2 regions of the Kitasatospora sp. NPDC127035 genome follow, and region 2 is predicted to be linked to the other one. Evidence: riboswitches for the same ligand, from Rfam matches in the RefSeq annotation. Region 2 holds a riboswitch; the other holds the start of a gene.
What was found. Region 2 has a riboswitch for S-adenosylmethionine ahead of ACFWIC_RS18025 (AAA family ATPase). Riboswitches for the same ligand answer to the same signal wherever they lie in the genome.
Positions count from the first base shown of each region.

Region 1: another riboswitch for S-adenosylmethionine. It lies ahead of thrC (threonine synthase); the one in region 2 lies ahead of ACFWIC_RS18025 (AAA family ATPase).

Region 1 covers NZ_JBHXDN010000066.1:2,661-8,427, forward strand. Annotated here, with positions in the region: gene ACFWIC_RS32560 (extracellular solute-binding protein) at 1-80, shown strand, start outside; gene ACFWIC_RS32565 (DUF3263 domain-containing protein) at 91-324, shown strand; gene otsB (trehalose-phosphatase) at 410-1,252, shown strand; gene ACFWIC_RS32575 (trehalose-6-phosphate synthase) at 1,236-2,705, opposite strand; gene ACFWIC_RS32580 (glucosyl-3-phosphoglycerate synthase) at 2,744-3,751, opposite strand; SAM riboswitch class I at 3,901-4,035, shown strand; gene thrC (threonine synthase) at 4,053-5,333, shown strand; gene ACFWIC_RS32590 (ubiquitin-like small modifier protein 1) at 5,413-5,691, shown strand.
Region 2 covers NZ_JBHXDN010000023.1:1,293-7,059, forward strand. Annotated here, with positions in the region: gene ACFWIC_RS18025 (AAA family ATPase) at 1-1,963, opposite strand, end outside; SAM riboswitch class IV at 2,223-2,345, opposite strand; gene ACFWIC_RS18030 (helix-turn-helix transcriptional regulator) at 2,816-4,198, opposite strand; gene ACFWIC_RS18035 (M28 family peptidase) at 4,599-5,767, shown strand, end outside.

The DNA of each region.
Region 1 (5,767 bases), on a different contig from region 2:
CCGCGACCGCCGACCCCAAGCCGGTCCTGGAGGACCTCCAGCAGACGGCCGTCAAGGAGGCCGCGAGGCTCCGCAAGTAGGCTGGCCGGCATGGGCGCGGGTGAGCTGGACGAGCGGGACCGGGCGGTGCTGGAGCTGGAGGGCCGGTCGTGGCGGACGGCCGGCGCCAAGGAACGGGCCGTCCGGGAGGAGCTGGGACTCTCCAGCACCCGGTACTACCAGCTGCTGAACGCGTTGCTCGACCGACCGGAGGCACTGGCGCACGCGCCGGTGCTGGTGAACCGGCTCCGGCGGGTCCGGGACGCCCGGCGCGCGGCACGGTAGGCGGGCGCCGCCCCGGCGCCCGACCCGGGAGCCCGACCGCCGCGTCGACGGATGACCCCCGTCCGGCCCGGGTACGGTCCCTGTCATGGGCCTTGCTGAGATTGCGCGACCGCTGACGGACGACGGACGGGCGGGCCTGGCGGCGTTGCTCGAAGAGCCGCGGGCGGCGGTGGTCGCCCTGGACTTCGACGGCACGCTGGCACCGATCGTGTCCGACCCGAGCCGTGCCCGGGCGCACCCGGGCGCGGCGGACGCCCTGCGCGGCCTGGTGCCGCACGTCGGGGCGGTCGTGGTGGTGACCGGGCGCCCGGCCGGGCTGGCGGTGGAGTACGGGGGCTTCGCCGAGGTCGGCGGGGTGGTGGTGCTCGGGCACTACGGCGCGGAGCGCTGGGAGGCCGGTGAGCTGACCGCGCCGCCGGTGCACCCCGGGGTGGCCGCGGTCCGGGCGGCGCTGCCGGACGTCCTGGCGGCGGCCGGGGCGCCGGACGGGACGTGGGTGGAGGACAAGGGCCGGTCGCTGGCCGTGCACACCCGGCGGACGGCCGAGCCCGCCGTCGCGTTCGAGCGGCTGGTGGAACCGGTCGGCGCACTGGCGGCCGAGCACGGCCTGGTGGTGGAGCCCGGTCGGCTGGTCCTTGAGCTGCGACCGCCGGGGGTGGACAAGGGGGCGGCACTGGAGGGCTTCCTGCGCGAGCGCGGCGCCCGGTCCGTGCTGTACGCGGGGGACGACCTGGGGGACGTCGCGGCCTTCGCGGCCGTGGAGAAGCTGCGCGGGGAGGGCCTGGCCGGCGTGACGGTCTGCAGCGGCGCGGTGGGGGACGCGCCGGTGCGGGAACTCGCCGACCGGGCGGACCTGGTGGTCCCGGGCCCGGCCGGCGTGGTGGAACTGCTGGCGGCACTGGGGGAGGAGCTCAGCGCAGGGCGTTGAGCTGGTCGAGGAACCACTGCTGGGGCGGGAGCGCGGTCGCGGCGGCCACGAGCCGCTTGGTGCGGTCGGCGCGCTCGCCGGCCGGCATGGTGAGCCCGGCGTGCAGGGCCTCGGCGGTGGCGACGACGTCGTACGGGTTGACGGTGAGCGCGTCCTCGCCGAGCTCGGCGTGGGCACCGGCCTCGCGGGACAGGACGAGGGCGCAGCCGTCGTCGGAGACCACCGGGACCTCCTTGGCGACCAGGTTCATGCCGTCCCGGATCGGGTTGACCAGGGCGACGTCGGCCATCCGGTACGCGGCCAGCGAGCGCGGGAAGTCGTCGTCGACGTGCAGGATCACCGGCTGCCAGCCGGGGGTGGCGAACTCCTCGTTGATCTCCTCGGCCAGCGCCTGCACCCGGGCCGTGTAGGCGCGGTACTCGGCGAGGTCGGTGCGGGACGGGTAGGCGAAGGCGATGTGGACCACCCGGTCGCGCCACTCGGGACGGGTGCGCAGCAGGTGCCGGTACGCCTGGAAGCCGCGGACGATGTTCTTGCTCAGTTCGGTGCGGTCGACCCGGACGACGGTCCGGCGGTCGCCGACGGCGGCGCGCAGGGTGGCGAGGCGGTCGTCGACGTCCGGGCGGTGGGCGCGCTCGCGCAGGAAGCCGGCGTCGGCGCCGAGACCGTGCACGCCGAGGTGGGTGGTGCGGCCCTCGTGGGTGACGGTGAGGGCGTCGCGGTCGACGGCGGCGCCGAGGACGGCTTCGCAGCAGTCGGCGAACGCGAGCGCCCAGCGCCGGGTGAGGAACCCGGCCCGGTCGGCGCCGAGGATGCCGGTCAGGACGGTCTCGGCGATGTCGTCGGGCAGCAGCCGGAAGTACTCGGGCGGGGCCCAGGGGGTGTGCGAGAAGTGGCCGATCCGCAGGTCGGGGCGGGCGGCGCGGAGCAGCGCCGGGGTCAGCGAGAGGTGGTAGTCCTGGACCAGGACGGCGGCGCCGGGTGCGGCCTCGGCGGCGAGGGCCCCGGCGAAGGCGGCGTTGTACGCGGTGTAGGCCTGCCACTCGGTGCGGAAGTCGGCGTCGAAGGCGGGCGCGGTCGGGGTGTCGTACAGCAGGTGGTGGATGAACCAGAGCGTCGAGTTGGCGACGCCGTTGTAGGCCCGGGCGAAGGTCTCCGGGTCTATGTCCAGCATCCGGACGGCCTGCCCGCCGACGTCGTGGCCGGCCCGGTCGAGGCGTCCGTCGGGGGCCTCCCGGGAGGCCCTGCGGTCGGCGTCGGAGAGGGCGGCGCAGACCCAGACGGCGTCCGGGTCGTCGATGGCGGAGAGCCCCGAGACCAGGCCGCCGCCGCCTCTGCGGAGGGTCAGCGTGCCGTCGTCCGCGGTGCCGAAGGACACCGGTCCCCGGTTGGACGCCACCAGGACGGGGGCAGTGCCGGTCGAATTCGAACGTTCGGTCGTGAGATCGCCCATGGTTGGTTGGTTGCCGGGGGTCCCGGGTCGCAAACCCCTCAGCGCCGGGTGGCGTATTCGGGGACGGTGTGCATCGGCGGGCGCTCGGTGGCGGTGACCGGGTGGGTGTGGGCCGTGAAGGCGCGGGTCTCCGGGTCGCGGGTGAACTGGGTGAGCAGCGGGTGGACCAGGTCGGCGGCGGCCTTGAGCCGGTGGGTGCGGTCGAGCCGCTCCAGGGCGGTGCGGTAGATGGTGGCGGCCATCCGGCCGAGCGCCTGGCCGTCCTGGTGCCGGTGGTGGCGGACGCCGACGTCCACCTGGGCGAGCGCGTCCAGCCCGGCCGTCTCCAGGGCGTCGACGAGCAGGCCGAGTTCGACGCCGTAGCCGGTCGGGAAGGGCAGGCGTTCGAGCAGGGAACGGCGGGCCGCGTACTCGCCGCCGAGCGGCTGGACGAAACCGGCGAGTTCCGGCCAGTGCAGGTTGAGCAGGGGGCGGGCGACCAGTTCGGTGACCCGGCCGCCGCCGGCCGGGACGACCGCCCCGTCGGTCTCCAGCGGGCGGTCGTACATGGCCTTGACCAGGTGGATGTCCGGGTCGGTGAGCAGCGGGCCGACGATGCCGGAGACCAGGGCGGGATCGAACGCGCGCAGGTCGGCGTCGACGAAGCAGACGATCTCACCGCGGGTGACCAGCAGCGATCGCCAGAGCACCTCGCCCTTGCCGGGGGCGGCGGGCAGCCGCGGGAGGATCGTGTCGCGGTGGACGACGGTGGCACCGGCCTCGGCGGCGACCGCGGCGGTGGCGTCGGCCGAGCCGGAGTCGACCACGACCAGTTCGTCGACCAGCGGCAGCCGTTCCACCAGCTCGCGGCGGATGGTGCGGACGATGTCGCCGACCGTGGCCTCCTCGTCCAGGGCGGGGAGGACGACGCTGACCGTGCCGGCCGGGCCCAGTGCGCGCTTGGCCGCCAGCAGGACGTCCACCGGGCGGTCGGCCGCGCTCCACGAGCGTCGGCGCAGCCAGGACGCCGTCTCGGGGAGGAGCGCGGGGATCGGTTCGGCGGGCACTGTTCTCTCCTCGGCGAGGTGGGATGGGACGGGTCATCTCGCGTGGCGGACGATCCCGTTCGGGGTTGACGCCTTCGGATACAGTCTTCGTACAGCGGTCGCACCTTCGCACGCCGGGGTCTCCGCTGAGCATGACCACAACTTCACAGAGCTCATCCAGAGGGACTGAGGGAACGGCCCGTTGACGTCCCGGCAACCTTCTCGCGCGGCTGTTGTCAACAGCGCCGGCGGGACAGGTGCCAATTCCGGCCTGTGGCGCGCCCGCGTCACGGGGAAGATGAGGAGAGAGGCCTCCGCCATCATGGCTATCGACACCGCCGCACCCGTCACCGTTGACCTCGGCCCCGCCGCCGCGCTGTCCTGTCGCGAGTGCGGCACCCGGTTCCCGCTCGGCCCCAGCTTCGCCTGCGTGGAGTGTTTCGGCCCGCTGGAGATCGCCTACGAGTTCGGCAGCGAGGGCGCGGAGGAACTGCGCAAGCGCATCGAGGCCGGTCCGGCGTCGATCTGGCGGTACGCTCCGCTGCTGCCGGTGCCGGCCGACGTCGCCTCCAAGCCGAACCTGAACCCGGGTTGGACCCCGCTGGTGAAGGCCGACAACCTGGGCCGCGAGCTCGGGTTCACCGCCCAGCTGCACATCAAGGACGACTCGGGCAACCCGACCCACTCCTTCAAGGACCGCGTGGTGGCCTGTGCCATCGAGGCCGCGCGGGCCTTCGGCTACACCACGCTGTCCTGCTCGTCGACCGGCAACCTGGCCGGTGCGGTGGGCGCGGCCGCGGCCCGGGCCGGCTTCAAGTCCTGCGTGTTCATCCCGCACGACCTGGAGCAGGGCAAGGTCGTGATGGCCGGGGTGTACGGCGGCGAGCTGGTCGGCATCGAGGGCAACTACGACGACGTGAACCGCTTCTGCTCGGAGCTGATCGGTGACCCGGCCGGCGAGGGCTGGGGCTTCGTCAACGTCAACCTGCGGCCGTACTACGGCGAGGGCTCCAAGACGCTGGCGTACGAGATCTGCGAGCAGCTGGGCTGGCGGCTGCCGGAGCAGATCGTGATCCCGATCGCCTCGGGTTCGCAGCTGACCAAGATCGACAAGGGGCTGCAGGAGCTGATCAGGCTCGGCCTGGTCGAGGACCGGCCGTACCGGGTCTTCGGCGCCCAGGCGGCGGGCTGCTCGCCGGTGTCGGCGGCGTTCAAGGCCGGCCACGACGTGATCCGGCCGGTCAAGCCGGACACCATCGCCAAGTCGCTGGCGATCGGCAACCCGGCCGACGGCCCGTACGTGCTCGACATCGCCCGGCGTACCGGTGGCGCGGTGGAGGACGTGACGGACGAGGAGGTCGTGGCGGCGATCCGGCTGCTGGCCCGGACCGAGGGCGTCTTCGCCGAGACCGCGGGCGGGGTGACCGTCGGCGTGCTGAAGAAGCTGGTCGAGACGGGACAGCTGGACCCGTCGAAGGAGACCGTCGCGATCAACACCGGAGACGGCCTCAAGACGCTGGACGCCGTCTCGGAGGCCGGCATGACCGCTGTGATCCGGCCGACGCTGGCGTCGTTCCGCGACGCCGGCCTGGCGTCCGCCTGACCGGCCCGGACCCGTCCGGCACCGGCCCTCGCCGTCCTTCCCCGGTACACCCCCGCCCCGCAACGAGGAGAAGACCCCCATGAGCGCCAACGTCCGCATCCCGACCATCCTGCGCACCTACACCGGTGGTGCCAGCGAGGTGTCCGCCGAGGGCGCCACCCTGGGTGACGTCATCGCCGACCTGGAGAAGAACCACGCCGGGATCGCCGCGCGCATCCTCGACGACACCGGCAAGCTGCGCCGTTTCGTGAACGTCTACGTGAACGACGACGACGTGCGGTTCGCCGAGGGTCTGGCCACGGAGATCAAGGACGGCGCGAGCGTCTCGATCATTCCGGCGGTGGCGGGCGGCTGCTGAGCGCCTTTTCGCCGTTCCCGGCCGTTGGGGGGGGGGGGGGGGGGCCGCCCCCCCCCCCCGGGCCAAGTTTTGGGCG
Region 2 (5,767 bases):
GCAGGGCGGCGAGCAGGCGCATGCCGTCGCCCCGGTGGTCGGCCGTCGTCGGCCGGCCCGGCTGCGGGCGGGCCGGGTTGGGCAGCAGACCCGGGTACCAGTACGCGAGCCAGTGGCGCAGGGCCTCGGCGGGGGCGGCGTTGCCGGGCTCGGCCTCGAACCGGGCGAGGGCGGCGACCCCCTGCTCGGTGCGCCCGTGCCAGAAGTGGTGGCGGACGACCTTCAGCTCGTGCCGCCGCGCGGCGGCCGCGTCGGTCACCGTGCCGGGCAGGGTGGGCACGCACTCGACGGCCGCCGTCCCGAAGGAACCGAGCACGCCGACGACGGGGCCGTGGCCCGCCTCGGGCCCGAACCCTCCGGTGCTGTGGAGCCCGTCGGCCCGGTCCGCCACCCCACGGATCGGCCCGCCCGTCGGCCCACCGGACGGGTGGCCGTGCGGGTCGCGGTGCGGGTCAGCACGCAGGTCACCGCGCAGGTGGCCGGAGAGGCTGCCGGACAGGTCGCCGGAGAGCCAGCCGGACAGGCCGCCCTCCGTCCCCCCGACGGGGCCGGCGTCGTCCGCGGTCCACGCCCCGCCGAAGCCGGCGGCGCTCCCGAGGGCGCTCGCGGCCACGCTTCCGACGGCGCTCGGCGTAGCACCGAAGCCCCCGGTGCTCCCGGCACCACCGACTCCACCGACCGGGCCGGCACCGCCGGTCCCGTCCAGGCCCGGCGGCCAGCCGTAGGTGCCCGCGCCGGTGCCCGCGCCGCCCCCCGTGCCCGCGCCCGGTCCGGGCACCTCGCCGGAGGCACTGCCGGCAGCCGACAGCGAACTGCGCAGGTGCCCCTCCGCCACCCGTGCGTGCCCGTGCACGGTCGCGTCGGCCGCTCCGGCCGCGCGCAGCAGCCGGCCGGCCCGCTGGTGCAGGGCCGCCAGCTCGACCGGCCGCATCGCGGCCAGCAGGTCCCCGGCGGCGGTCGGATGGCGGAACCCGCCGTCCCGGAAGAGACCGGCCGCGTGCAGCAGGTAGAGCGCCCTGGGCAGCGAGTCCGGGGCCAGCAGGAGGAGTTCGGCGAGCAGGTCCGGGGTCGCGGACGCGCCGAGCACGGCGACGCCCCGAGCGTAGTGCAGCGCCAGCGGGTCGATCCGGTGCAGGCAGTGCATCAGCCCGCGCCGGTAGCCCTCGCCGACGACCAGCTCGTCCGGGACGCCGGCGGTCTCCTGGTCGCCGATCAGGCTGTGCACGAGCAGCGGGTTGCCGCCCGTCAGGGCGTGCGCCTCGACGGCCAGTCGGGCGGACGCCGCGCCGAGCCGGGCCCGGAGGAGTTCGGCGACCAGGTCGGCGGAGAGCAGGTCGAGGCGGATGTGCTGGTGGTGCGGCTGGCGGGCGAGTTCGACCTCGAAGAAGGGGTTGGACGGGGTCATGGTCTCGCGCGAGCTGAGCACCGTGAGCACACCCGCGCTGCGGGTACGGCGGACCAGGTAGAGCAGGAACTCCAGCGACTGCGGGTCGGCGTCCTGCCGGTCGTCGACGGCGATCAGGACGGGGGCGCGCTCGGCCAGCCGGCGGACCAACCGGAACAGGCCCTCCAGGGTGCGCTGGGTGAGCTGCCCCTGCGGGCCGTCCGGCAGGACCGGGCGGGCCCCCTCGGCGGCGCCCTGGGCGAGCAGCGACTCCGCCGCGGCGGCCTCCTCCGGTTCGAGGTCGGCGCCCTGGAGCAGCTGCCGGGCCAGCCCCAGCGGGAACTCCCGCTCCAGTGGCGAGCCGGTGCCGACGAGGACGTGCGCGCCGCGCTCGGCCGCGGTGTCGGTGAAGGCGTAGAGCAGGTCGCTGCGGCCGCTGCCGACCGACCCGTGCAGGACGATCACGCTTCCGGCGCCGGCCGCGCAGCGGTCGAACGCGTCGCGCAGTCTCCGGTACTCGGGCTCCCGGCCGACCGGGAGGGATCTCGACGGGTCTCGGGGCGCGGGGAAGGTGGGCATCCGTTCTCCTGGAGCAATGCGCACGGGAGGTCGGGCCGCTGGGCGCTCCTCCTCGCACGGGGTCGTGGGCGAGGGAATCGGACGGACCGACCGAGGCGGGCAGCACTGCCCGGCCGGCCGACCGGCGTCAGCGACAGAGGGAGCTGGCGCGCCGGAGCAGGTCGACGTCGAGCCTGGCCACCAGCCTGAGGCCCGCGGCGTTGCGTCCGCCCGCCCGCTGTTCCACGACCTTCTCCGTCCCCCGAGCCCAACCGGGCCATGACTGCGCTTGTGACGACGCGTCATCGGAACGCCACGTCACCCGGCTTATCCCCGGGGCACCCCACCGCAGTGTGGGGGTTGCCAGTCAGCCGGCCGGGGCCCGTGGCTGACATTCTTCGCCGGTCCGAGTCTAGGAAGGCGCCGCCGATCCCGTCAATTGCGGGAACCGCCCTCGGCGTCCACGAATCCGCCGGTCCGGACGTCGGCCGCACCGCCGCGAAACGGGGCGCAATCCGGCCGCAACACCGCTGCCACAGTGGGTCGGTGGGCGGACGGCGAGGTCCGGACCGGCGGGTTCCGCTCTGACGGTCCGCCGGTTGCCCGGGGGCCGTTCCGGGGCCCGGCCGACCGTGCGCGAAGGGCACCGGCGGCCTCACCCGGCGGGCCCGGGGCCCGGGTGAGGCCCCTGTCACCGGCAGGCGAGGCGGCCCGGTCCCCGCTCGGGTACGACCGGACACACGATCGGCACGATCACCCGGCCCCGCAAGGATCCCGCCACGGCCCCGCCGGTCCCGCTCCGGCGCGCGCCCTCGCCCGCCGTCCCACCCGCCGTCCCACCCGCACCGTCCCGTGCCGGCGTGCCCTCGACCCCTACCCCGCCAGCCCGTGCGCCGTCAGCCGCTCGCGTAGCCCGGCCAGTTCGTGCCGCACCAGCGCCGGCAGCCCCGCCCCGCCGGCGTCCGCCGCGAACACCGGGCCCAGCAGCTCCGCCGCCGCCCGGGGGTCGCGCGCCACCAGCAGGCAGTCCGCCACCCGGACGGTGAACAGCAATCGGGCGGAGGGCAGTTGGTCGGGCGCGAGGAGGGCGAGCGCCGTCTCGGCGGCGTCCACGGCCCGGCGCGCCAGCCGGAGGTCCCCGGCGGCGGCGGCCGCGTCGCGCAGTGCCGCGGCGGCGCCCGCCTCCACCCGCAGCCGCATCGAGGCGATGGAGAGCCAGGCCGCGTCCGTCTCGTCGTGGGCCCCGATGTGGTCGAGGTGGAGCCGCGCGCGGGCGAGGTGCCGGACGGTGGCGCGGACGTCGCCCGCCAGCGCGTAGGCGCGGGCCTGGCCGATCTGGCTCATCGCCCCCGCCCAGTGCCGGCCCGGCGCCGCCCGGGCCATCTCACGGGCGTACCCGAGCGCGGCGGCGGGGTCGCCGTCGAGGCGGGCGAGGGCACTCATGTCGCTGAGCGCGGCGACCTGGGTGGCGGGGTCCCCGGCGAGTTCGGACCAGCTGAGGGCGCGGTCGAAGCAGGCCATCGCGGTAGCGTTGCGGCCGTCCTGCATGCGCAGGGCGCCGGCCGCGTGGGCGTACTCGGCGGCGAGCCGGGCGAGCGGGCGCCGGGTCAGGCCCGCCGGGTGGGCGGCGAGGCGCCGGAGGATGACCCGGAGGGTCTCCTCGACGGCGGCGGTGCCGGGGCCGGTGGGGGCCTCGCCGGCGCGGAGGTGGGCGGCGAGCAGGCCGGTGAGGGCGTGGGCGGTGTCGGGGTCGAGGGGCGGGGCGGTCTCGGGGTCGGCGGCGCGGAAGGCGGCGTGCAGGGCGGCGAGGTCGGTGGCTTCGGGGACGGCGCAGCCGTCGGCGTCGTGCAGCGGACAGAGCAGTCCGTAGTCGGGGAGGCGCTCGGGCGGCCGGGCGGTGAGCGAGGGCGGGAGGGCGGGGCCGACGAGGGAGACGGGCGGGCCGGGGAGCGGGGGACGGGCCCAGTCGGCCGGCAGCCCGGCGCCGTCCTCCGGTTCGCCGTCCTCGGCCCGTCGGCAGGCGGTGCGCAGTTCGCCGCCGGCGGCGAGGAGGTCGTCGAGGCGGTCGGCGAGGCGCGGGCTGGTGCGGCGGGTGCCGTGTTCGAGCTTGCTGACGGCGGTGTGGTCGTAGCCGATCTCGGCGCCCAGCTGGGCCTGGGTGAGGCCCGCGCGGCGGCGCCACTGCCGCAGGCGGAGGCCGAAGGCACGCCAGAGTTCGTCCTCGGCGAGGGTCGCCGCGCCGCGGTTCCGGTGCAACGGGGCTGCCCTCCCGAGTGCGCTCCCGGGCCTTCCGGTGGGGAGGTCCGCTCAGGAGGACGGTACTGGACGGAGGACCCCTCCGTACATGACGTGGTCTTAACCACTTTTCCCCTCTGGTCTCAACCTCTCCACCAGCTGGTCTCAACCTCTGCACGTGCCCTGGCCTCCCACGCTGCCCTTCCGAACCCCAACACCGTTACCGGGTGGGCGGCTTGACAGAACTTGCCAACAGCTCGAAGTGCTCGCCGAACCCGTTGACCGTGGCATGACGGCGTGTGAGGGTTCCGGCACCCGAGCGCGGACGCCCGCAACGGCCGTCCCCCATGCGGCCCGCGGTGAGTGCCTTTCCGGCACACCCGTCCGCGGTCGAGCACCCCCACGTTCGAGGAGCCTCGTAATGAAACGCAGATTACTGACGGCGGGCACCACCCTGGCCGTCCTGGCAGGCATGCTCACCGCCACCGCGGTCGGGCAGGCCGCTGCCGACCCGGGCCCGTCGGCCATCGCGCCGCCGAGCGCGCTGACCGCAGCCGTGAACGCCGCCGACCAGGCGGCCGCGGCAGGTCTGGACGCCCTGGCCAAGGGCCCGGGCGAGACGTACGAGCGTCAGTCCGTCACCCCCTGGCTCGCCGGCCTCTACTCCGTCGCCTACGAGCGCAGCTACAAGGGCCTGCCGGTGGTCGGCGGCGACGCCGTCGTCATAGCCGACGGCGAGGGCAAGGTGCGCGGGTCGCAGTCCGCCTCCTCCGGCCCGATCGGCGTGCCGACCACCCCCCTGATCAGCGCCGACAAGGCGGAGAAGACCTCCCGCACCAAGCTGGTCACCGTCAACGGCGTGGAGACGCGCCGCCTGGTGGTCCGCGTCCAGGACGGCGCCGGGCGACTCGCCTGGGAGACCGTGCTCACCGGCCGCACCGAGTCGGCGCCGAGCCGTCTGCACGTCTTCGTCGACGCCCGCAGCGGCGAGGTCATCGACAGCTACGACGACGTCCGGGCCGGCACGATCAACAGCAAGTGGAACGGCCCGCCGCCGGTCACCATCACGACCACCGGCTCCGGCAGCTCGTACTCGCTGCGCGACCCGAGCCGGCCGGGCCTGAGCTGTGCCGACAACGCCACCGGCCAGGTGTTCTCCAAGTCCTCCGACTCCTGGGGCAACGGCAGCCCCACCAGCAAGGAGACCGGCTGCGGCGACGTGATGTTCGCGGCGCAGAAGGAATGGGACATGCTCCGGGACTGGCTGGGGCGCAACGGCCACAACGGGAACGGCGGCAGCTGGCCGGTCAAGGTCGGCCTGAACGACGTCAACGCCTACTGGGACGGCTCCTCGGTCTCGATCGGCCACAACAACGCCAACGAGTGGATCTCCTCGATCGACGTCGTCGGCCACGAGTTCGGCCACGGCATCGACCAGTTCACCCCGGGCGGCGCCAACAACGAGAACGGCCTGGGCGAGGGCACCGGCGACATCTTCGGCGCACTGACCGAGGCGTACGTCAACCAGCCCGCCCCGTACGACAACCCGGACTACACCGTCGGCGAGATGATCAACCTGGTCGGTCGCGG